Regions from separate parts of the Terrabacter sp. 2YAF2 genome, predicted to be linked through region 2. Evidence: predicted binding sites of a transcription regulator. Region 2 holds the regulator's gene; the other holds the start of a gene.
What was found. The regulator Rex, encoded in region 2, represses fermentation and respiration genes when NADH is low (regulators of the CRP and FNR family bind a similar motif). The targets are predictions, from matches to a motif close to CTTGTGAANNNNTTCACAAG.
Positions count from the first base shown of each region.

Region 1: a site for Rex is predicted at 1,593-1,612, ahead of rhaI (L-rhamnose isomerase). Genes of this name have one in related genera too.

Region 1 covers NZ_JBFRFG010000001.1:117,434-124,863, reverse strand. The annotation lists gene AB4030_RS00610 (bifunctional aldolase/short-chain dehydrogenase) at 1-309, opposite strand, end outside; gene rhaI (L-rhamnose isomerase) at 388-1,554, opposite strand; gene AB4030_RS00600 (ABC transporter substrate-binding protein) at 1,830-3,128, shown strand; gene AB4030_RS00595 (carbohydrate ABC transporter permease) at 3,122-4,078, shown strand; gene AB4030_RS00590 (carbohydrate ABC transporter permease) at 4,075-4,902, shown strand; gene AB4030_RS00585 (family 78 glycoside hydrolase catalytic domain) at 4,971-7,229, shown strand; gene AB4030_RS00580 (beta-glucosidase) at 7,240-7,430, shown strand, end outside.
Region 2 covers NZ_JBFRFG010000007.1:166,549-173,978, reverse strand. The annotation lists gene hemC (hydroxymethylbilane synthase) at 1-870, opposite strand, end outside; gene hemA (glutamyl-tRNA reductase) at 867-2,249, opposite strand; gene AB4030_RS11070 (redox-sensing transcriptional repressor Rex) at 2,246-2,929, opposite strand; gene AB4030_RS11065 (glutaredoxin family protein) at 3,073-3,348, opposite strand; gene AB4030_RS11060 (RNA polymerase sigma factor) at 3,533-4,318, shown strand; gene AB4030_RS11055 (DUF5667 domain-containing protein) at 4,596-5,825, shown strand; gene AB4030_RS11050 (1-acyl-sn-glycerol-3-phosphate acyltransferase) at 5,880-7,430, opposite strand, start outside.

The DNA of each region.
Region 1 (7,430 bases), on a different contig from region 2:
CGCACCGCCCTTGCCGTGCAGGCAGTAGTCGAAGGCCGCGACCATCTCGTCCTCGCGGTCGATGCCGGGATAGACGTCCACGAGGCTGCGCATCCGGTCGAGACGGAGGACCGCGAGACCGGATTCGGTGAGGGTGCCGAGGTCGCCGCCCGAACCCTTGACCCACAGCAGGTCGACCTGCTCGCCCGTGACCGGGTCGGTCTCGGCGCCCTTGGCGGACGTGTTGCCACCGGCGTAGTTCGTGTTCCGGGGGTCGGCCCCGAGGCGGTTCGATCGGGCGAGCAGGTCGGCAACGGCAGCGTTGGTCATGGCGGTCTTCCTGGGTTCAGAGGTTTCTGGGGTTCATGGGGTGGCGGTGCTGGGGTGGCCGGTGGTGGGGCGCGGCGGTCAGGCGCCCCAGCCGGCCTGGGTGCCCCCGACGCGCTCGGCGACGATCTGGTCCTGGTAGCCGCTGGCGGCATACGCCCTCATCGGGTCCGCGGGCAGGCCCCGGCCGGCGCGCCAGTCGGCGAGGTCGGCGCGGACGTCGGTGTAGAACGCGTCCATGAGGACGGCGTTGCCTGCGAGCACGTCACCCGCCCGCTCGGCCTCGGCGAGGGCCTGGCGGTCGACGAGCAGCGCCCGGGCCGTCATCTCCTGGACGTTGAGGACCGACCGGATCTGGCCCGGCACCTTGTCCTCGACGTTGTGGCACTGGTCGAGCATGAAGGCGATGTCGCTGCCCTCGCCGTAGCCGCCGCCGCGGATGACCTCGTGGAGGATGCGGAAGAGCTGGAACGGGTCGGCCGCCCCGACGATGAGGTCGTCGTCGGCGTAGAAGCGGGAGTTGAAGTCGAAGGCGCCGAGGCGCCCCAGGCGCAGCAGCTGCATGACGATGAACTCGATGTTCGTGCCCGGTGCGTGATGGCCGGTGTCGAGGCACACGACCGCACGGTCGCCCAGGGCGAGGCACTGCGCGTAGGACGTGCCCCAGTCCGGCACGTCCGTCGCGTAGAAGGCCGGCTCGAAGAACTTGTACTCGAGGACGAGCCGCTGCTCGCCCGTGAGCCGGGCGTAGACCTGGGCGAGGGAGTCGGCCAGGCGGTCCTGCCGGTCGCGCAGGTCGCCCTGGCCCGGGTAGTTCGTGCCGTCCGGGAGCCAGATCTTGAGGTCCCGGCTGCCGGTCGCGTCCATGACGTCGATGCACTCGATCTGGTGCGCGATCGCCTTGGCGCGGATGCGCTCGTCGACGTGCGTGAGGCTGCCGAACTTGTAGTCGTCGTCCTGGAACGTGTTCGAGTTGATCGTGCCGAGCCGGACGCCCAGGTCGTCGGCGAACCGCGCGAGCTTGTCGTAGTCGTCGACGCGGTCCCACGGGATGTGCAGGGCCACGCTCGGGGCGAGGCCCGTGAAGCGGTGGACGGTCGCGGCGTCGGCGAGCTTCTCCTCGATGGTGCGCGGGGTGCCCTGCGTACCGAAGACCTTGAAGCGCGTGCCCGAGTTGCCGAAAGCCCAGGAAGGCAGCTCGATCGCCTGCTGGGCAAGCTGCCCCGCAATGTCACTGAATGTCGTCATTGGTCATCCCGTCATGGTGAATGGAGCCTCGGGCGCCATGTGTGAAGCGTTTCAGAAGAATGCTTCCGAGTAAAGCGCAAAGGTCTCGCGACGGTCAACCCCCGCACTGCCCAGTTCGAGTTGAGTGATGGAATCTGCCGCACGAGTGCTGAAAGTTTCAGCGAATCCGTTGACACGGCCACAGGGGGACCCTACCGTGGAGCGACCGAATGAAGCGATTCAAAATCGGTGACATCCAATCGCGGTTCCGCGCCCCAACGCTGTGGAGGTACCCCATGAAGAGTTCCCGTTCCAGGCTGACGATCGCCATGGTCGCCGCCCTCTCCCTCGTCCCACTCGCGGCCTGCTCGAGCTCCGGATCCGGCGGCTCGTCCGACGGCAAGACGGAGATCACGCTGCTCACCGACAATGCGGACACGACGGTCAAGCCCGCGGCAGCCGTCATCGCGGCGTTCGAGAAGGCCAACCCGACCATCACGGTCAAGACCCAGACCCGGCCGGGTGGCTCCGACGGTGACAACCTCGTCAAGACCAAGCTCTCGACCGGCGACATGGCCGACGTCTTCTGGTACAACTCCGGCTCGCTGCTCCAGGCGCTGAGCCCGGAGAAGACCCTCGTCGACCTGACGAACGACCCAGCCCTGAAGGACACCGACCCCTCGTTCCTGCCGGCGGTCACCCAGAAGGGCAAGGTCTACGGCGCTCCGTGGGGCACGGCCATGGGCGGCGGCATCCTCTACAACAAGGACGTCTACTCCAAGCTCGGACTGTCGGTGCCCAAGACCTGGGCGGAGTTCGAGTCGAACAGCGACAAGATCAAGGCCGCGGGGATCACGCCGGTGCTAGGCACCCTCAAGGACACCTTCACCTCGCAGCTGTACGTCCTCGGCGACTTTCACAACGTCGCCGCCTCGAACCCCAAGTGGGCGGAGGAGTACACGGCGAACAAGGTGAAGTATGCGACCGACCCGATCGCGGTCAAGGGCTTCGAGAAGGCGGCCGAACCCAAGGCGAAGGGCTGGCTCAACAGCAGCGCGGGCTCCTTGACCTTCGCCCAGGGGATCAAGCAACTGGCCCAGGGCAAGGCGGCGCAGTACCCCATGCTGACCTTCCCGGTCTCCTCGCTGTCTCCGGCCGACGCCGCCAAGATCGGTTTCTTCGGCATCCCCGGTGACGACGCCAGCACGAACGGCGCGACCATCTGGGAGCCGGGTGGCCAGTACATTCCCAAGTCGAGCAAGAACATCGAGGCCGCAAAGAAGTTCGTCGCCTTCGTGGCCTCGGTCCCGGGCACCGACGCCTTCTCCTCTGCACTCCCGCCGGCCGGTCCGTACCTCGTCAAGGGCTCCAAGCTGCCCGCCAATGCGCCCCCCGTCGCCGCAGACATGCAGGCCTACATCGACGCCAAGACCTCGACCCCGGCCCTGGAGTTCGTCTCCCCGGTCAAGGGCCCCTCGCTCGAGCAGATCATGGTCGCCGTCATGACCGGGCAGACGCCTCCCCAGGAAGGAGCGGCCCAGTACGACGCCGACGTGACGAAGCAGGCCAAGCAGCTGGGACTACCAGGATGGTGATCAGCTCGCGAGCTGACGAGGCTCGCGCGGCCGGCCCACACGGTGACGCCAAGGCCGGCCGGAAGGGTCAGCGGTCCACGGGCGTCCGCAGCCTCCGGGCGCAGACCTACCCTTACTGGTTCTACGCCCCCGCGGGCATCGTCTACGGGCTGATCTTCCTCGTCCCGACGGTCATCTCGTTCTACTTCGCCTTCACCCGTTGGACCCTGTTCGACTCGGAGTTCATCGGCCTCGACAACTTCCGCCAGTTCTTCTCCGAGCAGGCCCTGGTGAGCGGCCTGAAGAACACGCTCATCTATGCCGTCGTCACCAGCGGACTCAAGGTGGTGCTGGGGATGCTCCTCGCGGTGCTGCTCACCGGCCCGATCCGGTCGCGCGGCCTGATGCGCTCGGTCATCTTCTTCCCGGTGCTCGTCAGCACGGTCGCCGTCGGCATCACCTTCAGCGTCCTGCTCCAGCCCGACGTCGGTGTCGTCTCGGCCGTGCTGGCCAAGGTCGGCATCACCGCGCCGGACTGGCTCGGTGACCCGAGCACCGCGCTGCTCTCGGTCGCCCTTGTCGACGTCTGGAAGGGAGTCGGGCTCGCCACCCTCATCTACATTGCCGGCATCCTCGCGATCCCCAAGGACTACTACGAGGCCGTCGACGTCGACGGCGGCGGGGCCTGGACCAAGTTCCGCAACGTCACGGTTCCCCTCTCGCGCCCTGCGACGTTCACCGTCATCCTGCTCTCCCTCATCGGCGGCCTCCGGTCCTTCGACCTCATCTGGACCATGACCGGCGGCGGCCCCGGCTTCAGCAGCGACGTCATCGCCTCGATCATCTACAAGACCTACCAGGCGGGGTTCTTCGGCCTCTCGACCGCCGGCAACGTCGTCCTCTTCATCCTCGTGACGCTGATCATCTATCCGCTGTCGCGCTACTTCAACTCGCGGGAGGTGGAGTCATGAGAGCCGTTCGACGCACCTCGCTCGAGGTCGTGGCACTCGTCGTCGCCGCGGTCGTGTTCATAGTCCCCTTCATCTTCATGTTCCTCACGGCCTCGAAGAACGAGTCGGAGTCCGCGGACCTGACCTTCTCGCTGCCGACCGAGTGGACGGTCCTCGACAACGTCAAGGAGGTGTTTGCCGCACGCGACAGCATCCTCGTCACGGCGTTCCGGAACAGCATCATCCTCACCGTGGCATCGGTGACGATCCTCGTGGTGCTGTGCGCCATGGTGGGCTACGTCATCCAGAGACGACCCGGCCGCGCCGCGAACATCGCGAACCTCCTGGTGCTCTCCGGCCTGATCATCCCCCCGGCGGTCGTCCCGACCATCTGGGTGCTCCAGCAGATGCACCTCTTCAAGACCCTGCCGGGTCTGATACTCGTCGAGGTGGCCTTCAACATGTCGTTCTGCGTGCTGCTCTTCCGCGCCTTCGTCGCGGCCATCCCGCGCGAGCTCGACGAGGCCGCCATGATCGACGGGTGCACGGGCCTGGGGCTGTTCTTCCGGGTGATCTTCCCCTTGCTCCGTCCGGTCACGATCACCGTGATTCTCACGTCGTCGGTCTTCATCTTCAACGACTTCGTCAACCCGCTGTACTTCCTGCCCGGTGACGAGAACGCCACCGTGCAACTGACGCTCTACAACTTCCTGAGCCAGTTCAGCACGCAGTACAACCTGCTCTTCATGAACATCGTGCTCGTGACGATCCCGCCACTCGTCCTCTTCATCTTCTTCAATCGCAAGATCGTCGCGGGCATGACCTCCGGCGCCGTCAAGGGCTGACACCGACTTGCACGACCCTGCCGGTCGCATGGCCGGCCGGACGTCGCACCATCCTCCGAAAGGGAACCATGACCCACGTCTGGACCGCAGACCTCATCGCACCCGACCAGGACTTCGCCGGAGCCCCGTTGCTGCGCAAAGAGTTCGACCTCGCCGCGGGGCACGGCGACGTGGTCGCTGCCACCCTCCACGTCACGGCGCACGGCGTCGTCGAACCGAGCATCAACGGCGCGGCCGTCAGCGACGAGGTCCTCACTCCCGGGTGGAGCAGCTACGAGTGGCGCCTGCGTTACCGCTCCTACGACGTCACCCCCCTCGTGGCCGAGGTCTCGGTGCTCGGGCTCGCGCTCGGCAACGGCTGGTTCCGCGGCCGACTCGGCTGGAGCGGACGCGGCGCCTTCTACGGCTCCGAGCTCGCCGGCCTGGCGGAGCTCCACGTCGAGTTCACCGACGGTCACCGCCAGGTCGTCGGCACCGACACCACGTGGCAGGCGGGACCGTCCGCGACCACCGCGAACGACCTCTACGACGGCCAGACCATCGACGCCCGGCTCACCTCCACCGCGTGGACGGCTCCGGGTGCGGACCTGACCGGATGGGTCGGCGTCCACGCGGTGGAGCACGATGCCGGGCGACTTCAGCCCTACGTCGGCCCGCCGGTCCGTCGCCACGAGGTGCTGCACCCCGTGAAGGTGTGGACCTCGCCCGCCGGCGCCACGCTCGTCGACTTCGGTCAGAACCTCGTCGGCTGGCTGCGCTTCACCGTGCGGGGACCGGTCGGCACGGAGATCACCCTCCGGCACGCCGAGGTGCTCGAGCACGACGAGCTCGGCACCCGCCCGCTGCGTTCGGCGAAGGCGACGGACCGCTTCGTCCTCAGCGGGGGAGAGGACGTCTTCGAGCCCACCATGACCTTCCACGGCTTCCGCTACGCAGAGGTGACCGGCTGGCCCGGCGAGCTGACCCCCGACGCCATCGAGGCGGTCGTGGTGCACTCCGAGCTGCGGCGCACCGGCACCCTGGAGTGCTCCGACGAGCTGCTCAACCAGCTCCACCGCAACGTCGTCTGGGGCCTCAAGGGCAACTTCCTCGACGTGCCCACCGACTGTCCGCAGCGCGACGAGCGGCTGGGTTGGACCGGTGACATCGCCGCCTTCGCCCCGAGCGCCGCCTACCTCTACGACGTGTCGGGCTTCCTGGACAACTGGCTGGCCGACGTCGACCTCGAGCAGCAGCATGCCGACGGTCTCGTGCCCTTCGTCGTGCCCGACGTCCTCAAGTACGTCGACGCGCCGTCGGACTTCCCGGCGCCCGAGAGCACGGCCATCTGGAGCGACGCGGCAGCGTGGGTGCCGTGGGCCCTCTGGGAGGCGTATGGCGACCGCGAGGCGCTCGCGCGTCACTATCCCGCCATGACGGCCCACGCCCGGCGCGTCGAGGGGCTGCTCTCCGACACGGACCTGTGGGACACCGGCTTCCAGTTCGGCGACTGGCTCGACCCGCAGGCTCCGCCGGACGACCCGATCAAGGCCAAGGCCGACAACGGGGTCGTGGCGACCGCCTGCTACTACCGCACCCTGCGTCAGGTGTCCGCGGCGGCCGAGGTGCTCGACAGGACGGATGACGCAAGCTACTTCTCCGCGCTCGCGGACCGGGTCCACTCCGCCTTCGGCAAGCACTACGTCACGGACGGGGGGCGGATCACGAGCGACTGCGCGACCGTCTACGCCCTGGCGATCGAGTTCGGGCTGCTCGACGGCGCCGACCGGCAGGGGGCGGGAGACCGGCTCGCCGAGCTGGCCCGGGCGAACGGCTACCGGGTCTCCACCGGCTTCGCCGGGACGCCTTTCGTCACCGGGGCGCTCTCGTCGACCGGACACCTGGACGACGCCTACCGACTGTTGCTCGAGCGGGAGTGTCCCTCGTGGCTCTACCCCGTGACGATGGGCGCGACCACGGTGTGGGAGCGCTGGGACTCGATGCTGCCCGACGGCACGATCAACCCCGGCGAGATGACGAGCTTCAACCACTACGCCCTCGGAGCGGTGGCCGACTGGATGCACCGGACCATCGGCGGCATCGCCCCGCTCGCGCCCGGTTACGCGCGTGTGCTCGTCGAGCCGCAACCGGGTGGCGGGCTCACGTGGGCCCGTGGGGGTCTCGACACGCTGCACGGCCGGATCGAGACGTCGTGGTCGATCGACGGGAACCGGTTCCAGCTCGACGTCACCATCCCCGACGGTGTGGCCGCGACGGTCCGGGTGCCTGGCGAGGACGCAGTCGAGGTCGGCGCCGGCAAGCACCACTACGCGACGTCGCTGGCCTGAGGCAGATCCCATGACCGACGACGTCGACCTCGACGCCCGCATCGCACGCCTCGACCTCGAGAGCAAGGTCCGACTGCTGACCGGCGCGACCATGTTCACGCTCCACGACGAGGAGTCGATCGGACTCGGCTCCATGGCCTTCTCCGACGGGCCCACGGGGGTGCGCGGGCTGGAGTTCATCGGCGGAGACGAGGTGGCGCT
Region 2 (7,430 bases):
GGCGAGACGCGAGCCGAGGACCTCCGGCTCGCAGTAGGGGCCGACGAGGGAGCGACGCAGCTCGACGGAGCCGTCCTCGGTGCCGGCGAAGGCACGCAGCGACAGCTCGAGGCCGTCGTCGCCCTCGACGACCTCGGCGAGCGCCCCGACGGGGGCGGTGCACCCGGCCTCGAGCGCGGCAAGAAGGGAGCGCTCGGCGACGACGCAGGCGCGGGTGTCGGGGTCGTCGAGCACCGAGACCGCGGCCACGACGTCGTCGCGGTCGGACCGGCACTCGACGGCCAGGGCGCCCTGCCCGGGGGCGGGGAGCACCTGGATGGGGTCGATCACCTCGGTGGCCTCGTCGAGACGTCCGAGGCGAGCGAGACCCGCCCGGGCCAGCACGACGGCGTCGAGTGCACCAGTGGAGACGAATCCGATTCTCGTGTCGACGTTTCCGCGGATCGGACGAATCTCGATGCCGAGCCCGAGCGCTGCGAGCTGGGCCGTGCGACGCGGCGAGCCGGTGCCGACGACAGAACCCGCGGGCAGCTCGCCGAGCGTGAGGCCGTCGCGAGCCACGAGCACGTCGCGGCTGTCCTCGCGCACCGGCACGGCGGCGACCACGAGCCCCGGCTCGGGCGTCGTCGGCAGGTCCTTGAGCGAGTGCACGGCGACGTCGATGCGGCCCTCGAGGAGGGCACGGCGGATGGCTGCGGCGAAGACGCCGGTGCCTCCGATGGCGGTGAGCAGCTCACCGGACACGTCGCCCTCGGTCGTGATCTCGACGAGCTCGACCTCGTGGCCGGCCTCGCGCAGGCGGTCGGCCACCCAGCGGGACTGGGTGGTCGCGAGGGCCGAACGGCGCGTGCCGAGGCGCAGGGCGCTCATGTCTGGGCCCGCTTGGGGGGCGTGGACACGTTGGCGACGTCCTTGGGCTCGAGGTCGAAGAGCTCGCGAAGGGCTGCGGCGTAGTCGTCCCCGCTCCCCTCCATGGCGAACTCCTTGACCCGCATGGTCGGCGTGTGGAGCAGCTTCTCGACGATGCGGTGCACGGCGAGGCCGACCTCGGCCCTCGTCGCCTCGTCGAGTCCCGGGAGCCGTTGGTCGAGCCGGTCCATCTCGGTCGCGACGAGAGTGGCGGCCCGCTCGCGCAGCGCGGCCACGGTGGGGGCCACGGACTTCTCCATGCGGCGCGTCAGGTAGTCGGCCACCTCGCCCGTGACGAGCTCACGGACCCGCACGACCTGCGTCGTGTCGGCACGCCCCTCGAGGAGGAGTCCCAGGGCCTGGAGGTCGACGAGGGTGACAGCCGGCACGGCGTGCGGCCAGGAGTCCACGGGCTCGACGTCGCGCGGGAGCGCGAGGTCGACGACGACCTGCGGGCGACCGTCGCGACGGGCTGCGCTCTCGGTGAGCATGTCGGCGTTGATGACGTGGCCGACCGCCCCGGTGCAGGTGATCACGAGGTCGCTCGCAGCGAGCACGTCGGGCAGCTCGGACCACGACCGGGCCACTCCGGACGTCGCGGCGGCGAGGCGCTCGGCGCGCTCGGGGGTGCGGTTGACGATGGTGAGGGACTCGACGCCCTGGCGGCGGGCGGTCGCGGCGGCCAGGCCACTCATCCCCCCGGCTCCGACCACCGCGGTGGAGACGCCGTCGAGCGGTCCGAGGACGGAGGCCGCCTCCTCGAGAGCGATCTGCACGAGCGAGACGCTGTGCTGGTCGATGTCGGTCTCGGCGTGGGCGCGCTTGCCGACACGGAGGGCACCCTGGAAGAGCGCGTTGAGCGACTCCCCCACCTGTCCCCGGCCCTGGGCTCCGGCGAGCGCGTCACGCATCTGACCGAGGATCTGGGCCTCACCGACGGCCATCGAGTCGAGCCCGCAGGCCACGGTGAAGGCGTGGGCGACGGCCGCGTCGTCGTAGCGGACGTAGAGGTGGTCGGCGAGCGCCTCGGCACGGGCGGCGAACGCATCCGCCGGTGCGCCCGGCGTCAGCTCGGCGGGCCGACGGGTTCGCGACGGCTCCTCGATGCCGGCCGCGAGCGCGAGCGCCTCGCCGATCGCGGCGACGGCGGGGTGGAAGGCCGGCACCGACGCGTACACCTCGAGGCGGTTGCACGTCGAGAGCACGACCGCTTCGGTGGCCGTGGCCGACCCGAGGACCGAGGCCGAGATGGCCTCGGCTCGGTCTGGGCGCTCGGACAGCGCCTCGAGCACCGACAGGGGTGCCGTGTGGTGGGACAGTCCGATGACGAGCAGGTTCACTGGGCCACCACCGCCGACCGGAGGTCGCCCGCGGCGAGGGACTTGCGCTGGGCGTGGAAGGCGAGGATCTGCAGCTCCGTCGAGAGGTCGACACGGCGTACGTCCACGCCGCTCGGCACGGACAGCACGGCAGGGGCGAAGTTGAGGATCGAGCTGATGCCGGCGCCGACGAGGGCGTCGCACACGGCCTGGGCGGCGGGCGCGGGCGTCGCGATGACACCGATGGCGATCGGGTCCACGGCGTGGTGCGCGGTGAGCTCGGCGAGCGGGCGGATCGGCACGCCGACGATGCGCTCGTCGGCGAGCGCGGGGTCGTCGTCGTAGAGCCCGACGATCCGGAACCCCTTCGTGACGAAACCGGAGTAGGAGGCGAGCGCGTGTCCGAGGTTGCCCATGCCGACGATGGCCACGGGCCAGTCCTCGGTCAGGCCGAGGGCGCGGGAGATCTCGAGAGCGAGCGTCTCGACGTCGTAGCCCACGCCGCGTACGCCGTAGGAGCCGAGGTGGCTGAGGTCCTTGCGAAGCTGCGCGGAGCGCACTCCGACTTCGGCCGCGAGCTCCTCGGACGAGACCGAGAGGACGCCGTCCTCAGCGAGGCGGGAGAGCGTTCGGAGGTACTCGGGAAGCCGCGCGACGGTTGCGTCGGGGATCTCTCGACGCAGTGCTGGGTCGGCGGTCACTCTTGCTCACCGGCTCCTCTCGAACGAGGCTTTGTCCCGAACGCGGAGCACGTGGGGACCCGTTCAGGCTAGACGTTTGTGAACCCATGCACAAAGTTGACTTCAGCGGCCTACCACGGCATGGGACGCGCCGCTGAGGCAGGTCACTGCAAGGCGGCGCGCAGGCGCGTCTCGTCGACCCGCCAGAAGTCGTGCCGCTTCCCGTCGACGAACGTCACGGGGATCTGCTCGGCATAGCGCCGCAGCAGCTCCGGGTCGTCGTCGACGGACTGCTCCTGCCAGGCCACGCCCAGCTCGCCGGCCACGCGCTCGACCACGGCGCGGGCCTCGTCACAGAGGTGGCAGCCGGGGCGCCCGAGCAGGACGACGCGCGGTGCCGACCGTGGCACGGGAGCCTCGGCGGATGGTTCGCTCGACATGGAACCCACTGTAGGCACGCCCGCTGGGCACGCACGCCCCAGCGGCGCGTTCGATGCGCCACAGACGCCGCGTGGGGGGTCCCGCCCGAGGGCGTAGTGAGACAGACTGTGCACGATGCGCGCGAACAGGACACCGGGGCGCCGGTACCCACCTGTCACCGCGTCGGGAACGACCCCGGCGCGAGTGCTGCTGACACCTGTCCGCGGGGCCGCGCCGACCCTCGTGGCCGCCACGCCCGTGCTCGCGATGCCCGCCCCCGGAGGCTTCGGCCTGCCGGTCGTGCCCACCTGGCGGTCCGCGCTCGACGCCGTCTGGGCGGCCCTGGCCAACGAGGGGGCCGACCGTGCCGAGCTCACCCGGGCCGCCCCCGGGCCGCCCGGCTCGCACACCTCCCGGCGCCACGTCGAGCGCGACGCTGACGAGCAGGCCCGCGTCGCCGCCCTCGTGGAGCTGGCGCAGGGTGGGGACAAGGAGGCGTTCGCGCTGCTCTACGACGTCTACGTCGACACCGTCTTCCGCTACGTCCTCGTCCGCGTGGCCAACCGCGCGCTCGCGGAGGACCTCACGTCCGAGACGTTCCTGCGGGCGATGCGACGGATCGACTCGTTCACGTGGCAGGGCAAGGACATCGCCGCCTGGTTCGTCACCATCGCGCGCAACCTCATCGCCGACCACGTGAAGTCGGCGAAGTTCCGCTTCGAGGTCGCGACCGCGGACATGCGGGACGCCGACGAGCGGGTCGACTCCCCCGACACCGAGGTGCTGACGCGGCTGCGCGACGAGCGGCTCGTCTCGGCGATCAGGGATCTCGGCTCCGACCAGGCGGAGTGCATCACCCTGCGCTTCCTCCAGGGGCTCAGCCTCGCTGACACGGCGAAGGTGCTCGGCAAGTCCGAGGGGGCCGTCAAGCAGCTGCAGCTGCGGGCGACGCGGGCCCTGCGCAGGACGCTGGAGGGGGTCGAGCTGTGACCTGCGTAACCCGACCGGCACCCTCGTCGTTCTCACGGTGTAGGGGCGGCGCGTGTGGGCTCGTCCCGACGCTCGGCCCGCACCACCCACCCCTCGCCGTATGCCGTGTCGTATGCCGTGCCGCGACGTGCCCGCACGGGGCGCCGCGTCAGGAGGGGAGACCATTCCCGCCCTGACGGGGACGATGCGCCAGCAGCATCCACGACTGACCACCACCAGGCCGGGCACGACGACACACGCGAGACACGCGAGAGAAGCGAGAGACGAAGGAGGGGACATGGACCTCGGACCCAGAGCCGACGGCGAGCTCCTCCAACGCGCCCTCGACGGCGAACCGGTGGCCGAGCCCGGCATCCTCGAGCTCGTCGCCGTGCTCCACGCCGTCCAGTCGGTCGAGCAGGCGGGCCTCGCCCCGCGCGCCGAGTTCGTCTCCGACCTGAGGGCCCGCCTGCTCGCTGACGACGCGGCCGACGTCGCGCCCGCGGCCGCGCCCCTCCCCACGGACGGCACCCCGGGAATGGGTGGCACCGTGTCCGTGCTGCGGGTGGCGGCCAAACCCCTGAAGATGATCGCTGCCGCTGCCGCCAGCATCCTCGTCATCGGCGGGGCCCTCGGCTTCGCGTCCCGCTCGGCGGTGCCCGGTGACGCGCTCTACGGGGTCAAGCAGCTGCTCGACCGCGTCGCGGTCCAGCTCGCAGGCTCCCGCTACGACCAGGGCCTGACCTACCTCGCCCAGGCGCAGGAGCACATCGGTGAGGCGCGCGACCTCATCGACGCCGGCCACCCCTCGACACACGACCTCGACGCGGCCTACGACGCGGCGACCGACGCCACCAGCCGCGCCCAGACGATCCTCATGGAGGTCTACCGGACGGAGCAGCGCACCGAGGCGCTGACGGAGCTGTCGGACTTCTACGCTCGGGCCATCCCGCAGGTCGACGCCATGCGGCCGCGCGTGCCCGCGGCGTCGCTACCGGCGTGGCAGCGCCTGCGCAACCTGCTCGGGGCCGGAGACGTTGCGACGTTGCGGGAGCTGGCAGCCTGCGGCGCGTGTGGCGAGCGCGCCACAGCGGCCAGGCAGACGCTCGCGGGCCTGACTGGAACGGCCCGGCCCGGCAGCCCCGGCAGCGGCACGTCCGCCCCCGGCGCGCTGCCGTCCCAGCCCGGCGGCGTCACACTCTCGCGACCCCCGCAGTCGGCTCCGCCCCTGCCCGGCGCGTCGGTGCCGCCCGTCACGGGCCTCCCGCTGCCCGGCGGCACCGTCAACCTGCCGGGCGTCGGCGTGGGCAGCTCGTCGGTGGGTGTCGGTGGCGGTGGCGTCACCCTGCCCGGCGCGACGGTGAGCCTTCCGCACGTCGGCGTCACGTCCTCGACCATCGGGATCGGTGGCGGCGGGGTCACCCTGCCCGGGGCGACGATCTCGGTGCCGTCGGTCACGCTCGGCGTCCCCCTGCTGCCGACCAAGGTGCTGCCCACCACGATCCTGCCGACCCCTGGCCTCCCCTGACGCGCGGGACCGCTGCTGCCCCGCGCCGCCTCGGTGGACGTCTCGGTGGACGTCTCAGAGGAAGACGGACTTGCGCTGCATCAACAGGCTGTAGAGCGTCTGCTGGATCGTCTCTCGCACCTGGTCGGTGAGGTCGAAGACGAGCATCGGGTCGTCGGCCGCCTCGGGCCCGAAGCTCGTGGTCTCGATCGGCGGCCCGAACTCGATGAGCCACTTGCTCGGCAGCGGCACCATCCCGAGCGGACCGAGCAGCGGGAACGTCGGCGTGATCGGGGCGTAGGGCAGCCCGAGCAGCCGCGCAACCGCCGGCATGTTGCCGAGGATCGGGTAGATCTCCTCGGCCCCGACGATCGACACCGGCACGATGGGCACGCCGGCGCGCAGGGCCGCCGAGACGAACCCGCCGCGGCCGAAGCGCTGCAGCTTGTAGCGCTCGCTGAACGGCTTGCCGACGCCCTTGAACCCCTCGGGCCAGACCCCGACCAGCGCGCCGTTGCTGAGCAGCCGCTCCGCGTCGGAGTTGGCCGCCAGGGTGGTGCCGGAGCGGCGGGCCATGGTGCCGATGAAGGGCATCTGGAAGACGAGGTCGGCTCCGAGCATCCGCAGGTGCCGGTGGCGCGGGTGCTCGTCGTAGACGGCGACCTGCGTCATGAGCGAGTCCATGGCGATGGTGCCGGAGTGGTTGCCCACGACGAGGGCACCGCCGACGTCAGGAATGTTCTCGATGCCGCGCACCTCGACCCGGAACCACTTCTGGTAGAGCGGGCGCAGCAGGGGCAGGTGGACGCTGACGGTGTAGTCCTCGTCGAACCCGAACTCGTCGACGACGTAGTCGCCGGTCAGGCGGCGCCGCAGGTACGCGAGCGCCTCGGCGACCTGACGCTCGGCCTCCTCGGCGGGCACCCCGGCCGAGGTGGCAGCCGCGCGCAGCACGTTGACGGCGAGCTCCACGAGCTCGGTCGGGCCGGGTCGGGACTCCGAGGAGAACTCGGCGCCCTCGAGCACCGCGCCGACGAGCTTCTCGGCGCGCGACTGCAGCCCCGAGGTCAGAGCGTGCTCCCAGCCGCCCTCCGCCGGCGATGGCGTATGCCGTGGGCCCGGGTCTGCGCCGCGCGCCTCGTCGTGGGGGGTGTCCGAGTCGACCGACGGGACGGCGCGCAGACGGGTGGGCGCGCCGGTGGTGGCCCGACGCGTCGAACGCATCGAGGCGCGACTGGGCCGGGTCCGGGCCGGGGTCGGCTCGGCTGGCAGGGCGTCGGACGGCTCGTCGGGCTCGGCGACGTCCGCCACGTCGAGCGCCCCGGGCTCGCGACCTGTGGTCCCGGTCGTCGCCTCCCCGGTCGTCGACTCCTCGGTCGTCGCCTCGATGGCCCTGGGCGTCATCGCCGCCGACGTCTCGGGCTCCGTCGGGCCCTCCGTGACGGCCGCCACGATGACCTCGTCCGCCGTGTCGTCGGAGCCCGCAGCCAGCCGCCGGGCCGGGCTGAGGTCGACGGGGGCGGTCGGGATGAGGGGCGTGCCGCTCCGCCGACGCCGCTCGCCTGACGCCCGGGCAGCACCGGCTGCGAATGCGCCGCGGGCCGGTCGGGCCTTCGGCGCACGCTG